Regions from separate parts of the Cupriavidus sp. FW216-B1 genome, predicted to be linked through region 1. Evidence: predicted binding sites of a transcription regulator. Region 1 holds the regulator's gene; each other region holds the start of a gene.
The links. The regulator sigma-54, encoded in region 1, starts transcription at its own class of promoters, with help from an activator protein. The targets are predictions, from matches to a motif close to TGGCANGNAANCTGCTTT.
Positions count from the first base shown of each region.

Region 2: a site for sigma-54 is predicted at 1,922-1,939, ahead of urtA (urea ABC transporter substrate-binding protein). Genes of this name have one in related genera too.
Region 3: a site for sigma-54 is predicted at 2,874-2,891, ahead of AC3WXD_RS16520 (pilin). Genes of this name have one in related genera too.

Region 1 is NZ_JBYTEL010000011.1:69,034-74,482, forward strand. Features, by position in the region: gene lptA (lipopolysaccharide transport periplasmic protein LptA) at 1-14, shown strand, start outside; gene lptB (LPS export ABC transporter ATP-binding protein) at 49-837, shown strand; gene AC3WXD_RS21860 (RNA polymerase factor sigma-54) at 971-2,446, shown strand; gene hpf (ribosome hibernation-promoting factor, HPF/YfiA family) at 2,496-2,846, shown strand; gene ptsN (PTS IIA-like nitrogen regulatory protein PtsN) at 3,265-3,720, shown strand; gene hprK (HPr(Ser) kinase/phosphatase) at 3,799-4,770, shown strand; gene AC3WXD_RS21880 (PsiF family protein) at 4,974-5,309, shown strand; gene rapZ (RNase adapter RapZ) at 5,426-5,449, shown strand, end outside.
Region 2 is NZ_JBYTEL010000003.1:467,007-472,455, reverse strand. Features, by position in the region: gene AC3WXD_RS11840 (acyl-CoA dehydrogenase family protein) at 1-376, shown strand, start outside; gene AC3WXD_RS11835 (MaoC family dehydratase) at 491-940, shown strand; gene AC3WXD_RS11830 (MaoC family dehydratase) at 1,042-1,521, shown strand; gene urtA (urea ABC transporter substrate-binding protein) at 1,996-3,261, shown strand; gene urtB (urea ABC transporter permease subunit UrtB) at 3,531-5,165, shown strand; gene urtC (urea ABC transporter permease subunit UrtC) at 5,165-5,449, shown strand, end outside.
Region 3 is NZ_JBYTEL010000006.1:438,534-443,982, reverse strand. Features, by position in the region: gene sucC (ADP-forming succinate--CoA ligase subunit beta) at 1-597, shown strand, start outside; gene sucD (succinate--CoA ligase subunit alpha) at 689-1,570, shown strand; gene AC3WXD_RS16525 (TerC family protein) at 1,895-2,590, shown strand; gene AC3WXD_RS16520 (pilin) at 2,960-3,457, shown strand; gene AC3WXD_RS16515 (PglL family O-oligosaccharyltransferase) at 3,880-5,394, shown strand.

The DNA of each region.
Region 1 (5,449 bases):
CCGCCGCCCCCTGACCCCGCCGCAGCCGACCCACGGATTCACGCCTTCATGACCGCTACCTTGACCGAACCGTCGTCCGCGACCAACGTCCTGACCGAAAGCAGCACGCTCGTCGTGCGCCACCTGAAGAAGCGCTACGGCTCGCGCACGGTGGTCAAGGACGTGTCGCTCGACGTGAAGAGCGGCGAGGTGGTGGGCCTGCTCGGCCCCAACGGCGCGGGCAAGACCACCTCGTTCTACATGATCGTCGGGCTGGTGGCGCTGGACGAGGGCGACATCGTGCTCGACGACAAGCACATCAGCGGCCTGGCCATCCACGAGCGCGCCCGCATGGGCCTGTCCTACCTGCCGCAGGAAGCGTCGGTGTTCCGCAAGCTCAACGTGCAGGAGAACATCCGCGCCGTGCTGGAATTGCAGGTCCACGACGGCAAGCCGCTGGCCAAGGCCGAGATCGAGCGGCGCCTGGACACCCTGCTCGACGACCTGCAGATCGCCCACCTGCGCGACAACCCGGCGCTGTCGCTGTCGGGCGGCGAGCGCCGCCGCGTGGAAATCGCGCGCGCGCTGGCCTCCGCGCCGCGCTTCATCCTGCTCGACGAACCGTTCGCCGGCGTGGACCCGATCGCGGTGGGCGAGATCCAGCGCATCGTCAGCTTCCTCAAGGCGCGCAACATCGGCGTGCTGATCACCGACCACAACGTGCGCGAGACGCTGGGCATCTGCGACCACGCCTACATCATCAGCGAAGGCACGGTGCTGGCGTCCGGGCAGCCGGAAGACATCATCGCCAACGAGTCGGTGCGCAAGGTCTACCTGGGCGAGAACTTCCGCATGTAGCCGCGGGAGGGGCACGCGGGGACACCCGCGAGGCGGCGTTCATGCCGCCTTTCGCCCCGCAAACGATCACGGCGACGCCAGCGATAGCAATTTCCGTTCCACCAGTACGGAAGTTGGGCATAAAATAGCTCGCATGAAACCGTCGCTACAGCTCCGCCTCTCGCAACATCTCGCGCTCACGCCGCAACTCCAGCAGTCGATCCGCCTGCTGCAACTGTCCACGCTCGAACTGCAGCAGGAAGTGGAACAGGCCCTGACCGAGAATCCGCTGCTCGAACGCGAGAACGACTGGATCGAAAGCCCGCTGCGCGTGGCCGCCGACGGCTCGGTCAACCTGCAGAGCGCGCCCGCGCCGGCCCCCGCCGACGGCCAGGGCACCAGCGAGAACCGCGCCGACGGCGCCGCCGACAGCGAGGACAGCTACAGCGACAGCGGCGAGGACTACGGCAACGACTGGAGCCTGGACGACTTCGCCCGCCGCCCGCAGGGCGACGAGGACGAAAAGACCCCGATGCAGTTGCGCGACGCGGAGCCCACGCTGCGCGAGCACCTGATGGAGCAGCTCGCCCCGCTGAAGATCTCCATGCGCGACAAGGGCCTGGCCATCTTCCTGATCGAGTCGCTCGACGACGACGGCTACCTGAGCGCCTCGCTCGAGGAAATCTGCACGGAGCTGCCCGAGGAGCTCGAATTCGAGCTCGACGAGGTGCACGCCATCCTCACGCTGCTGCAGAGCTTCGACCCCGCCGGCGTGGGCGCGCGCAACGCTGCCGAATGCCTGGCGCTGCAGCTGCGCCGGCTCAAGCATCCGCAGCGCGAGCTGGCCCTGACCATCGTCACCAGCCATCTCGAGCTGCTCGCGGTGCGCGACTACACGCGCCTGAAGAAGGCGCTGCAGGTCGACGAGGCCGACCTCAAGGCCGCGCACGAGCTGATCCGCTCGCTCGCGCCCTACCCCGGCCATGCCTACAGCCGCCCCGAGGCCGACTTCGTCGTGCCCGACGTGTTCGTGCGGAAAATGAGCGGCGGCTGGATCGCGCAGCTCAACCCGGATGTGATGCCGCGGCTACGCATCAACGACATGTACGCGCAGATCCTGCGCGGCGCAAAAGGCGACTCCGGCGCGGCCGGGCTGCAGCAGAAGCTGCAGGAAGCGCGCTGGCTCATCAAGAATATCCAGCAGCGCTTCGACACCATATTGCGCGTCGCACAAGCGATTGTCGAACGTCAAAAGAACTTCTTCACCCACGGGGAAATTGCGATGCGCCCCTTGGTTTTGCGGGAGATTGCCGATACACTGGGTTTACACGAGTCCACCATCTCTCGGGTGACAACCAATAAATACATGGCAACGCCGATGGGGACTTTCGAGCTGAAGTACTTCTTCGGCAGTCACGTATCCACGGAAACCGGCGGCGCGGCCTCATCAACGGCAATCAGGGCGTTGATCAAGCAACTCATAGGAGCCGAAGACCCCAGGAACCCCCTGTCGGACAGCAGGATCGCCGAACTGCTCGGCGAGCAAGGCTTCGTGGTGGCCCGGCGAACCGTGGCCAAATACCGTGAAGCGCTGAAAATCCCTGCCGTCAATCTCCGCAAGACTTTGTAGCCGAGCCGCACCGCCTGCCTGGTGTGGCTCTTTCAGAAGGAGAAACGCTATGAACTTCAAGATCAGTGGACACCACTTGGACATCACGCCCCCGCTGCGTGAGTACGTGGAAACGAAACTGGAGCGTATCGTCAGGCATTTCGATCAAGTCATTGGCGTAAGCGTGCTGCTCTCTGTCGACAATACAAAAGAAAAGGACCGGCGGCAGTATGCGGAAATCAATCTACATCTCAAGGGCAAGGACATCTTTGTCGAGGCGCATCACGAAGACCTGTATGCCGCCATCGACGCACTGGTCGACAAGCTCGACCGGCAGGTGATTCGCCACAAGGATCGCGTGCAGAGCCACGACCGCGACGCGGTCAAGTACCAGATGGCCGCATCGCAGATGCAGCAATGACCGTGCCTGGCGGCCCGCCAAGGGGGCCGCCGGTGTCAGTCCCTTGAACCAGAACAAGCCGCGCCCGTTGCGCGGCTTTTTTGCGCCGTCCGCTTTCGTGTCCACCCTCGCGCCGGCGGCCGTTGCGCAATGCCACAAGGGGATTCCGCAACGCCCCGCCGCCGGTGTATGCTGCGCAATACATGAACGGTGGTTCAGCGATTCCGGGCATGCGCGCGGCACCGCTTCCGCGCACGGGCTATTGCGATGCACAAGGCGGGGGCGGGCCTGCTCTATAATGGCCAGACGCCCGACACCGGCATGGGACAACCGGTGCAATGCGGGTATGAGCCGGCACCGGCCTTTTCATCCCCTTTTTGCCTGGCGCGCCCCCCTGCCGGCCCCGGGCCTGCTTACTAGAAAAACCTGCGCATTCCACATGAATCGTTTGGCTAAATTGCTGCCACCCGGCAACATCAACCTCGACGTCAGCGTCACCAGCAAGAAGCGGGTGTTCGAACAGGCCGGGCTCCTCTTCGAGAACAACCACGGCGTAGCGCGCGCCACCGTGACCGACAACCTGTTTGCCCGCGAATCGCTGGGCTCGACCGGCCTCGGCGCCGGCGTGGCCATTCCGCACGGCCGCATCAAGGGCCTGAAGCAGCCGCTGGCCGGCTTCATGCGCCTGGCCGAGCCGATCCCGTTCGAGTCGCCGGACGGCAAGCCGGTATCGCTGCTGATCTTCCTGCTGGTGCCCGAGCAGGCCACCCAGCAACACCTGGAAATCCTCTCCGAGATCGCCCAGCTGCTGTCCGACCGCGAAATGCGCGAAGGACTCGCCACCCTGCCCACTTCCGATGCCGTGCACCAGTTGCTGACGCAATGGCATCCCTGACCCGCCTGGGCAGCCGCCACCCGGCACGCCGGGCGACGGCCCGCCCGGCCTGAAAGCCCGTCCCCCGAAAGTAGCCGCATGGAACTCACTGGCGTCACCTCGCAGTCGATCTTCGACGACAACGCAGCCGACATCAAACTCTCCTGGGTTGCTGGGCTGGAAGGCGCGGACCGCGCCTTCGACGTCGAGTTCGCGCGCGAAGCCACCTCCGCCGCCGACCTCGTCGGCCACCTGAACCTGATCCACCCGAACCGGATCCAGGTGCTCGGCAAGCCGGAGATCACCTACTACCAGCGCCTCGACGACGAGATGCGCAAGCGCCAGATGGGCGAGCTGATCCTGCTCGAGCCGCCGTTCCTGGTGATCGCCGACGGCATGGAGCCGCCGCCCGACCTGGAACTGCGCTGCACGCGCTCGTCCACGCCGCTGTTCACCACGCCGGTGTCCTCGGCCGCGGTGATCGACCACCTGCGGCTCTATCTCTCGCGGATCTCCGCGCCGCGCGTGACCATGCACGGCGTGTTCCTCGACATCCTCGGCATGGGCGTGCTGATCATGGGCGAGTCGGGCCTGGGCAAGAGCGAGCTCGGCCTGGAACTGATCTCGCGCGGACACGGGCTGGTGGCCGACGACGCGGTGGACTTCGTGCGCCTGGGGCCGGACTTCATCGAAGGCCGCTGCCCGCCGCTGCTGCAGAACCTGCTCGAGGTGCGCGGACTGGGCCTGCTCGACATCAAGACCATCTTCGGCGAGACCGCGGTGCGCCGGAAGATGAAGATGAAGCTGGTGGTGCAGCTCGTGCGCCGCAACGACGGCGAGTTCGAGCGCCTGCCGCTCGATTCGCAATACCTCGACGTGCTCGGCCTGCCGATCCACATGGTCAAGATCCAGGTGGCGGCCGGCCGCAACCTCGCCGTGCTGGTCGAGGCCGCCGTGCGCAACACCATCCTGCGCCTGCGCGGCATCGACACGCTGCGCGACTTCATGGACCGCCAGCGCGCGGCGATGCAGGCCGACGTGGTCGCGCGCGGCCAGGGCCGGCTGCTCTGAAGCGCCGGGAGCGCGGGCGCGCGCGCGCAGAAAGCGCGCCCGCCCCGCGCGGTTTTTCATTTGCTTACATTGCTTGCGGGTCCAGGCCGTCAACGGCTTTGGGACATCGTCCGTTTTGTGCTGTAATGGGCATCGAGCCCACCCCGAGCCGCCGCGCCGACAGGCCGGCGGCCATGACGTTTTCCACAGCCAGGAGAGCAAGCATGAAGAAGATGATCGCGATGTGCGCGCTGGTAGCCCCGCTGTTCGCCAGCGTGGCGTTTGCCCAGACGGCTGCGGCCCCCGCCGCACCCGCCGCCCCCGCGGCGGCACCCGCAGCCGCCAACACCCAGCAGGACAAGATGAAGGCCTGCAACACCCAGGCTTCCGGCAAGAAGGGCGACGAGCGCAAGACCTTCATGAAGGGCTGCCTGTCGAACAAGCCGGCGGCGGCGCCCGGCAACAGCCAGCAGGAAAAGATGAAGGCGTGCAACAAGGACGCCACCGGCAAGAAGGGCGACGAGCGCAAGGCCTTCATGAAGGATTGCCTGTCCAAGTAAAAGGGCCGCCCTTGCGGCAAGGCACGCAGTCGAATGGCGAACCCCGGTTCGCCATTTTTCTTGGCGCCCGCGCCGTCATGACGGCGTCATTCCCCTGATGTTATGCTTGTGACGCTATGCGCATCATACTTATCACCGGA
Region 2 (5,449 bases), on a different contig from region 1:
GCTGGAATACGCCAAGACGCGCCAGCAGTTCGGCCAGCCCATCGCGCGCTTCCAGGCGCTGCAGCACCGCATGGTGGAGATGTTCATCCACGCCGAGCAGTCGCGCTCGATCACGCTGCTGGCCGCCGCCCGCTTCGACGAGGCCAGCCCCGCCGAGCGCCGCCGCCTGGCCTCGGCCGCCAAGGCGCGCGTCGGCCAGGCGGCCCGTTCGGTCGGCCAGGAAGCGGTGCAGATCCACGGCGGCATGGGCGTGACCGACGAACTGCCGGCCGCGCACATGTTCAAGCGGCTGACGCTGATCAACACCACCTTCGGCGACGTCGACCATCACCTGGGCCGCTTCGCGGCGCAGCCCGGGTTCCTGGAAACCGCCTGATCCGGGAACATGACAGAAACCGCGCCGCAGTCCGGGCGCGGTTTTTTTTCATGCCGCGGCCACCGCCGCGCCACATGCCACCCGCCACCCGCCACAGAAGGAAAAGGAGCATCCATGCCTTCCCTGTATTTCGAAGACTTCACCGTCGGCAGCAAGCGCGACCTCGGCTCGCACCTCGTGACCGAGGAAGAGATCCTCGCCTTCGCGCGCCAGTACGATCCGCAGCCCTTCCACGTCGACAAGGACGCGGCGCAGAACAGCATCTACAAGGGCCTGATCTCGAGCGGCTGGATGACCTGCTCGATCATGATGCGGCTGCTGGTGGACAACATGACCTCCAAGTCGGCCAGCATGGGCTCGCCCGGCGTGGACGAGATCCGCTGGCTCAAGCCGGTCTACGCCGGCGACACGCTGAGCGTGTCGCTGGTGGTGCTCGACGCGCGCGCGTCCACCTCCAAGCCGGACCGCGGCGTGATCCACACCCAGTGGGAAGCCACCAACCAGCGCGGCGAGCTGGTCTGCACGGTCAAGGGCATGGGCATGTACGGCCGCCGCCCGGCCTGAGGCCGTTGCCAGCCCGCCTGCATCAAGGCATCATCTGGCGGCGCCGGCCCGCGCCGCTTTCGCCATCTTCGCCACCCCCGCGACAACAACAAGGAGACACCATGCGTACCATCGCTTCGCTCGAAGAACTGGAAAGCCTGCAAGGCCAGGAAGTGGCCGTCAGCGACTGGATCGAAGTCACCCAGCACCAGGTCAACCAGTTCGCCGAAGCCACCGGCGATCATCAATGGATCCACGTCGACGTGGAGCGCGCGCGCCGCGAGTCGCCGTTCGGCGGCCCGGTGGCGCACGGCTTCCTCACGCTGTCGCTGCTGCCCGCGTTCTTGCACAACGCGCTCGACATGCCCGGCGTGAAGATGGGCGTGAACTACGGCCTGAACCGCGTGCGCTTCACCGCGCCGGTGCCGGTCGGCAGCCGCCTGCGCGCGCGCGTGAAGCTGCTCTCGGTGGAGCGCCTCGAGCCGCTGCCCAACGCGCCCGCGCTGGTCGGCGCCCAGTCGATCTGGGAAGTCACGGTGGAACGCGAAGGCAGCGAGCGGCCCGTGTGCGTGGCGGAGTCGATCACGCGCCGCTACTCGTAGCGCCGGCTCGCGGCACCGACGCATAGCACCCACAGCACCGCTTGGCCGGGCGCGCCTGCCGCGCCCGGCGCGCATCTCTCGCCGACGCGCGCCGCCGCCCACGCCGCGGCGGTTCGCATCGACCCCTCCCCGCACCACGAAGCCGCCGCGCCAGTTCCGTCGCCGGTTGCGCCGTTCATCCCCCCCTGGTTCCCCACCGCCATTCGCATCCGCGGAACGGCCGCCGCGCACCACGGCGCGGCAGTCCGGCCAGCGCGCGCGGCCGCGCATGCCCCAATCTGAGTCTGGCCGCCGCCGTGCACGGAGTTGGTGCGCATACATCGCGCACAGTCGTGGTGCGCAGGGCTTTCCCCCGCCACCGGAAGCACGCCACGGCTCGCCTCGCGGCGCCCGGCGCTCATGGCACGCTAGTTGCAGATACGTTACTTGGGGTGCGTTGTTCCTTATCAAACACGAGACAATCTGGGAGCTGCAATGAAACGACGTGACATGCTGAAGCTGTCGGCGGTAGCCGCCGCGGCGCTTTTCGCAACGGCCGGGGTCAGCCCGCTGGCGATGGCGCAGTCCAAGGATCCGATCAAGGTCGGTGTCCTGCATTCGTTGTCCGGCACCATGGCCATTTCCGAAACGTCGCTCAAGGACGTGGCGCTGATGACCATCGACGAGATCAACAAGAGCGGCGGCGTGCTCGGCCGCAAGCTCGAGCCGGTGGTGGTCGATCCGGCCTCCAACTGGCCGCTGTTCGCCGAGAAGGCGCGCCAGCTCGTCACCAACGACAAGGTCGCCGTGACCTTCGGCTGCTGGACCTCGGTGTCGCGCAAGTCGGTGCTGCCGGTCTACGAGGAACTCAACGCGCTGCTGTTCTACCCGGTGCAGTATGAAGGCGAGGAGATGTCCAAGAACGTCTTCTACACCGGCGCGGCGCCCAACCAGCAGGCCATCCCCGCGGTCGAGTACCTGATGAGCAAGGAAGGCGGCGGCGCCAAGCGCTTCTTCCTGCTGGGCACCGACTACGTCTACCCGCGCACCACCAACAAGATCCTGCGCGCCTTCCTCAAGAGCAAGGGCGTGGCGGACAAGGACATCGAAGAGGTCTACACGCCGTTCGGCCACAGCGACTACCAGACCATCGTCGCCAACATCAAGAAGTTCTCGCAGGGCGGCAAGACCGCGGTGATCTCCACCATCAACGGCGACTCCAACGTGCCGTTCTACAAGGAGCTCGGCAACGCCGGCCTGAAGGCCAAGGACGTGCCTGTGGTGGCCTTCTCCGTGGGCGAGGAAGAACTGCGCGGCATCGACACCAAGCCGCTGGTCGGCCACCTGGCCGCGTGGAACTACTTCATGTCGGTCAAGAACCCGACCAACGACGCCTTCAAGAAGGAATGGGCGGCGTGGGTCAAGGCCAACAACCTGCCGGGCGGCGACAAGCGCGTGACCAACGACCCGATGGAAGCCACCTACGTCGGCATCCACATGTGGGCGCAGGCCGTGAAGAAGGCCGGCAGCACCGATCCGGACAAGGTGCGCGCGGCCATGTACGGCCAGACCTTCAAGGCCCCGGACGGCTTCACGCTGACGATGGGCGACAACCACCACCTGTACAAGCCGGTGATGATCGGCGAAGTCAAGGGCGACGGCCAGTTCACGGTGGTGTGGAAGACGCCGAAGCCGATCCGCGCGCAGCCGTGGAGCCCGTTCATCTCCGGCAACGAAGGCAAGCCGGACAAGGTGATGTAAGCCGGCGGCGCAAGCCGCCGCGCGATGCCGGCGCGAGGCGCGCTGCCTCTCCCGCCGGGCCGCGGCGTGGGGCGGGGGGCGGGCCGGCAACGCGCCACGCCGGCCTCCCCGCCGCCGCGCGCGGCATCGTCAGAAGGCCCGAAGGCCAGCCGGCCTGAAGGCCGGCCCTTTCTTCCGCCCTGTCCGCCGGGCGGAAGCCGCCCGCATCGCTGCGCCCCCAAGTACAAGAGACGCGACCCGAAGCGCGCAACCAGGACTCCGCCAGCCCTATGCACCGATCCTTTTCCCTTTCCGCCTTGCCCTGGCTGCGCGCCATGCTGGCCGCGCTGCTGCTGGCTGCGGCGCCGCTGTGGGCCGCGCCGCTCACGCAGGCCGACCTCAAGCCGCTGGCCGAGGACGACTTCGACGCCAAGACCGCCGCGCTGACCGCGCTGGCCAAGGCGCCGCCGGAACAGGCCGGCCCCATCCTCAAGGCGCTGCAGGACGACGCGCTGCAATACGCGCCGTCGGTCGGCATGGTGCGCCAGGACGGCGACAAGACCCTCGACGCGATCACCGGCAAGCCCGTGGCCGTGAAGGCCGACGAGCTCGAATCGCTCACGCTCAACAACAGCCTGCGCGCGCTGGTGGACAGCGCCGCCAGCAGCATGCTGCTGCAGTCGCCCGACGCCACGGTGCGCGCGCAGGCCGTCGACACGCTGCTGGACCAGCCCGGCAGCGCCTCGCGCGAGACCGTGGAAGCCGCGCGCAAGGCCGAGGCCGACGCCGGCCTGCGCGCCAAGCTCGACGTGATCTGGGCCAACATCGTGCTGGCCGAAGGCAGCCGCGACGACCGCCTCGAGGCGGTCCGCATCCTCGGGCGCGACAGCAACCCGCAAAGCCGGCAGAAGCTCCAGCCGCTGGTGGAGAAGGACGCCGCCGGCAACTACCGCGAGCCCGACGCCGAGCTGCGCGGCGCCGCCCAGCAGGCGCTCGACGCGCTGCGCGGCGACCAGCGCCGCGCCGAGCTGATCGGCAACCTGTTCGCCGGGCTGAGCCTGGGCAGCGTGCTGCTGCTGGCGGCACTCGGGCTGGCCATCACCTACGGCCTGATCGGCGTCATCAACATGGCGCACGGCGAATTCCTCATGATCGGCGCCTATGCCACCTACATGGTGCAGGGCGTGTTCCGCGCGCACTTCGCCGGCGCCTTCGACTGGTATCTGCTGGCGGCGCTGCCGGCCTCGTTCCTGGCCTCGGCCATCGTCGGCTTCGTACTCGAGCGGCTGGTGCTGCGCCATCTGTACGGGCGCCCGCTGGAAACCCTGCTGGCCACCTTCGGCGTGAGCCTGCTGCTGATGCAGGCGGTGCGCACGCTGTTCGGCGCGCAGAACGTGGAAGTGGCCAACCCGTCGTGGATGAGCGGCGGCATCGAATGGCTGCCGGGACTGGTGCTGCCCTACAACCGCATGGTCATCATCGTGTTCGCGCTGGCCGTGGTGGCGGTGGCGTGGGGCGTGCTCAACCGCACGCGGCTCGGCCTGTTCGTGCGCGCCACCACGCAGAACCGCACCATGGCGGCCTGCGTGGGCGTGCGCACGTGGAAGGTGGACAGCTACGCGTTCGCGTTCGGCGCGGGCATCGCCGGGCTGGGCGGCTGCGCGCTGTCGCAGATCGGCAATGTCGGGCCCGACCTCGGCCAAGCCTACATCATCGACTCCTTTATGGTGGTGGTGCTGGGCGGCGTGGGCCAGCTGGCCGGCACCATCATCGGCGCCTTCGGCCTGGGCCTCGTCAACAAGTTCATCGAGCCGTTCTACGGCGCGGTGCTGGCCAAGATCTTCGTCCTGGTGCTGATCGTGCTCTTCATCCAGAAGCGCCCGCAGGGACTGTTCGCGCTCAAGGGGCGCAGCGCGGAGGCATGATGCAGACATCGACAAGCAATCCATCCGCAACGGGTTTCCGGCTGGCCGTGCCGGCGCGCCAGCCGCTGTTCACGCGGCGCGGCTGGTCGGCGCTGGTGGTGCTGGCGCTGATCGCCGCGGTGGGCGTGCCGGTGTGCGCGCTGCTGTTGCCCGAAGGCCATCCGCTGCACATGTCGGCCTACGTGCTCACGCTGGTCGGCAAGATCATGTGCTTCGCGCTCGCCGCCATCGCGCTGGACCTGGTGTGGGGCTACTGCGGCATCCTCAGCCTCGGCCACGGCCTG
Region 3 (5,449 bases), on a different contig from region 1:
ACCGACGCATCGCTGGCCGAAATCAACCCGCTGATCCTGACCGGCGACGGCAAGGTGATCGCGCTCGACGCCAAGTTCAACTTCGACTCCAACGCCCTGTTCCGCCACCCGGAAATCGTCGCCTACCGCGACCTGGACGAAGAAGACGCCAACGAAATCGAAGCCTCCAAGTTCGACCTGGCCTACATCTCGCTGGACGGCAACATCGGCTGCCTGGTGAACGGCGCCGGCCTGGCGATGGCCACGATGGACACCATCAAGCTGTTCGGCGGCGAGCCGGCCAACTTCCTCGACGTGGGCGGCGGCGCCACCACCGAGAAGGTGACCGAAGCCTTCAAGCTGATGCTGAAGAACCCGAACCTGAAGGCCATCCTGGTCAACATCTTCGGCGGCATCATGCGCTGCGACGTGATCGCCGAAGGCGTGATCGCTGCTTCCAAGGCCGTGTCGCTGTCCGTGCCGCTGGTCGTGCGCATGAAGGGCACCAACGAAGAGATCGGCAAGAAGATGCTGGCCGACTCGGGCCTGCCCATCATCGCTGCCGACACCATGGAAGAGGCCGCCCAGAAGGTGGTGGCCGCGGCCGCGGGCAAGTAAGCCAAGACGCACGAACGCCAACAAAACGCGAACGCGAGCGGTGCGCCGGGCCTGGCCCCGCGCTGCTACGAGCCAAGCAAAGGATTACAGCATGTCGATTCTGATCAACAAAGACACCAAGGTCATCACCCAGGGCATCACCGGCAAGACCGGCCAGTTCCACACCCGTGGCTGCCGCGACTACGCCAACGGCAAGAACGCCTTCGTGGCGGGCGTGAACCCGAAGAAGGCCGGCGAAGACTTCGAAGGCATTCCCATCTACGCCAGCGTGAAGGACGCCAAGGACTCCACCGGCGCCACCGTTTCCGTGATCTACGTGCCGCCCGCGGGCGCCGCCGCCGCGATCTGGGAAGCCGTCGACGCCGACCTGGACCTGGTGGTCTGCATCACCGAAGGCATCCCCGTGCGCGACATGATGGAGCTCAAGGACAAGATGCGTAAGGGCAACAAGAAGACCTTGCTGCTCGGACCGAACTGCCCTGGCCTGATCACGCCGGACGAAATCAAGATCGGCATCATGCCGGGCCACATCCACCGCAAGGGCCGCATCGGCGTGGTGTCGCGCTCGGGCACGCTGACCTATGAAGCCGTGGGCCAGCTGACCGCGCTGGGCCTGGGCCAGTCGTCGGCAGTGGGCATCGGTGGCGACCCCATCAATGGCCTGAAGCACATCGACATCATGAAGATGTTCAACGACGATCCCGAAACGGACGCCGTGGTCATGATCGGCGAAATCGGCGGTCCGGACGAAGCCAACGCCGCGCAATGGATCAAGGACAACATGAAGAAGCCGGTGGTCGGCTTCATCGCTGGCGTGACCGCGCCTCCGGGCAAGCGCATGGGCCACGCCGGCGCGCTGATCTCGGGCGGTGCCGACACGGCGCAGGCCAAGCTGGAAATCATGGAAGCCTGCGGCATCAAGGTCACCAAGAATCCGTCGGAAATGGGCCGCCTGCTCAAGTCGATCCTGTAATCGCCGCTGTCTGGTGAATCCCGCCCGCGAGGGCGGGAGAATTACCGGGCCGGCGCGCGGTTGCCCCAGGGCAGCCGCGCCGCCAGCCACCGATGCCCCCGCCTTCGTGCGGGGGCGCGTCATTCTGGGACGCCAGGAACCTAGGGTATCTCCCGAGGCGGGCGGGAAGGCGATTGAAACCGAATCGAAAGCTTGATACGGTAAATCTCATGTCTGAAAAATCAGACATCCGAATTTTGTCGTTGGCTGAACATCGTCGGTTGCGCATCGCCCGTCGCCATGCGGCGTTCGAACCATAATTCAAGAAACTCGAGGAGCTTTACCGTGGAATTGTTGTCCTCCACCGCATTCTGGATCGCGCTGGGATCCATCATCCTGACCAACATCGTGCTCTCCGGCGACAACGCCGTGGTGATCGCGCTCGCCTCGCGCAACCTGCCGCCCGCGCAGCAGAAGAAGGCGATCTTCTGGGGCAGCGCCGCCGCCATCGTCATGCGCGTGATCCTGACCGTGGCCGCGGTCAAGCTGCTGAGCCTGCCGTACCTCAAGATCGTCGGCGCCGCGCTGCTGGTCTACATCGGCGTGCAACTGCTGACCGGCGACGACGAGGAAGAAGGCCACGCCGCCAAGGAAAATATCTGGGCCGCGATCCGCACCATCCTGATCGCCGACCTCGTGATGTCGCTCGACAACGTGGTCGCCGTGGCCGCCGCCGCCCAGAAGGGGCCGGAAGGCAGCCAGCTGATGCTGCTGGTGCTGGGCCTGGGCCTGTCCATCCCGCTGATCGTGTTCGGCAGCACCATCCTGCTCAAGGTCATGGACCGCTTCCCCATCATCATCGTGCTGGGCGCCGCGCTGCTGGGCTACCTCGCCGGCGAAATGCTGGTGAGCGACCCGGTCGACTCCGCCTGGTTCGAAATGCACGTGCCGCACGCGCACCTGGTGTTCGGCATCGTCGGCGCCGCGCTGGTGGTGGTGATCGGCAAGCTGATGCAGAAGCGCGCGGCACAGCCGGCGTGACGGCCTGATGCCGGTCCCGCTCGCAGGGGCGGGATCGCGGTCAGACGGGGCGGTGCTCTTGTCGCACCGCGGGACGGGCGGCCCTGGGGCCGCCCGTTGCGTTTTCCGAGACAGGAATCTGGTTGTGAATTCAGTGTGATTTCGTACTGAATTAAGCGGAACCCTCGGTTTACTGACTGTCTGCGTCATCGCAAGTGACAAAATTTGCGCGCTGTCAAAGCTAGGAGTGCTCTGAAGTGGCGAAAATTGTCACCTGCCAACGAGAGTTCAAGGGGCGCCGGGCTGGCACGCAAACTGCTAAAGATTGTGCAGCATCACATGAAACAAGATGTTTCTATTTGTATCCAAAATTCCTTCGAGGGGTCAATCATGCAACAACGGGTTCAACTGAAGAAACTGGGCCGCCGTGCCCAGAAGGGCTTTACGCTGATCGAACTGATGATCGTGGTTGCGATCATCGGCATCCTGGCGGCGATTGCGATTCCGCAGTATCAGGACTACACGGTAAAGGCGAAGGTCGCAGCTGCCATTTCTTCCGTGGATGCTATCAAGACCGCAGTCGGTGTATGTGCTCAAGAAGCAGGTGGGGTGCTCGATAGCTGTGACACGAATGCGGCAGGTATTCCTAATTTCACGGGCACCAAGGAAGTAGCGGGAGTTCTCGTGACCAATGGTGAGGTCGTCCTTACCCTCGCCACTGGTGTTGGTACTGGCCTGGATGGGCAGACCATTACTATGACGCCCACTGTTCCGCAGGGTAATGCCAATCTCATTTGGACAAATACGACTTCCATTACTCAGGCTGGCAACAAGGCCGCCTATGACGCAATTATCAAGAATAATCCCACTGCTGCTAGCGGCGCTTAAGATCTCCGGGAACTCAAAAATTTAAAAAGCGCCTTCGGGCGCTTTTTTTGATTCTATATATTTGTTGACTGCTCAGTCGATATCGTATGTTGCCAAGAGGACATGAGGTACGAATTAGATTGCTTTCTGTCGCAATCGTAGTGCCGCTGTTAGTTTCACGGCATACTCTCCCGCTGACAACATTCTACGGAGAATGGGTCTCTGCTTTTCTCTTCTCTCTCACTGTCGTCGCTTTCTTGTGGACAACCAGGCCATCAGTCAATTCAAGTGTCTTGGTGCGAGGCACTGCTGCCATACCGAAGATTCTATTGTTGCCGCTTTGGTTATTCGGCGTTTGTATATTCCAAGGGGCAATCGGCCAAGTAGACGTGACGGAAAGTCGAGGTCTTACGCAATTGAGTCTAGCTCTAGGAGCGGTAGTTATGTGGATGGCATGGTGCTTTCGGAGAGATGCTTCAACTGAAGACAGCGAATCACTTATTGATGCCGTTGCAACTGCATGGCTTGCCGCCGCTCTGTTAGGGATGCTAACCCAATGGATTCAGTTATTTCAATTCGAGCCCGATAGCTTTGGATTGGTGTCTTCTTTATCGTATGAAAACCATCGCCGTTTATCGGGCAATCTCTATCAACCCAATCACCAGGCTACCGTGGAGGGGCTTGGCCTAGTGGCATCGGTATGGCTTGCAAATAGAGGTCGTCTGCGCAGTCCAACTTGGTTTGTGGTGGTACTCTTGCTCGAAAGCGGCATCGTGCTATCGGGTTCTCGTACGGGAGTGCTGCATGTGGGGTTGGCTTCGACCTACACGCTGGTGACTGCTTGGCTCGTCCGTGGCTCCATTCGGGCAGGGCATGCGAATACTGGATCGGCACGGAATGGTCTGATGTGTCGTCCGACAGGTTTGGTATTTGGTTCTATCGCACTGTTACTACTATTGCTGATTCTCCAATCGACTATCAGAAGTCTGGGCCAGATCTTCGATTGGCATTTATTCGACGTAGTAGGGCGTTTGCAGGAGTCTAGTCAAGTTGGGTCGCGAAGGGCTTTGTGGGCGCATGCGTGGTCCATGTTCCGTTCACACCCATGGTTAGGGGTTGGATGGGGTGAATTCGGGTGGACCCAGTTTCAACAAGCCGCGCTGCTGCGTGTACGCGCAGCGATGTCGTTGCATGCTCACAATGAACTTCTCGACTTATTGGCTAAAACCGGTATCGTCGGCACTATCGGTATAGTAGTGACTTTGTTATTGTGGTTCTGGCGCGTATTGCGCATCCGGTTTCTCCACGTCAACTCCCATGAGAAAGCTCGGACGGCAGTGGTACTGGCTTGGTTAACTATGTTTTTTGTTCACTCCATGCTTGAATATCCATTGCATTATTTCTATTTTTTTCTGCCGTTTTGTTTCATGATTGGCTGGCTAGAGCCATCGGGTTTCATTAAGTGGAGATTGCCGGGCTGGTTTTCAATACTCATAGGTTTTGTTCTTGCCGGCACTGTTGTCACCATCCTTGCAACGACTTGGCAAGATTATCTTCGAGTCGAAGCTCGGGAATATATTGGAGGTGAACGAGGTGCGGCTCTTCCTATGCCGCGTCACTGGTTTCGGGCACAGGCGGAAGCTAATACCATCGAGGATGTTCGTATCACACGCGACAATGCTGCTCGACTCCTGGCTCCACATATAGCGGCGGTGCATTTACTGCCTACACCAACTCTGGTTTCCCGCACTGCATGGCTACTTGCTCTGACTGGGGACCCCGCAGAGGGTAAGATCTGGCTGGAGCGTCTCAGCTTTTACCGGGAGCAGGACGAGTTGGCCCAAGTCCTCAAGATAGTCACAGCCTGCGGCGAAGGAGAAGGCCGTGTGTGGGCACCTGACTTTTGCCGTTGGGCAGAGTCGTATAGCAAGAGCAAAATAAAGCAAAGTGCTGAATAGGGAGGGGACATTACGCACAGTCACTCGGCTTGTTACCGCAGTTATCTTCACTGTT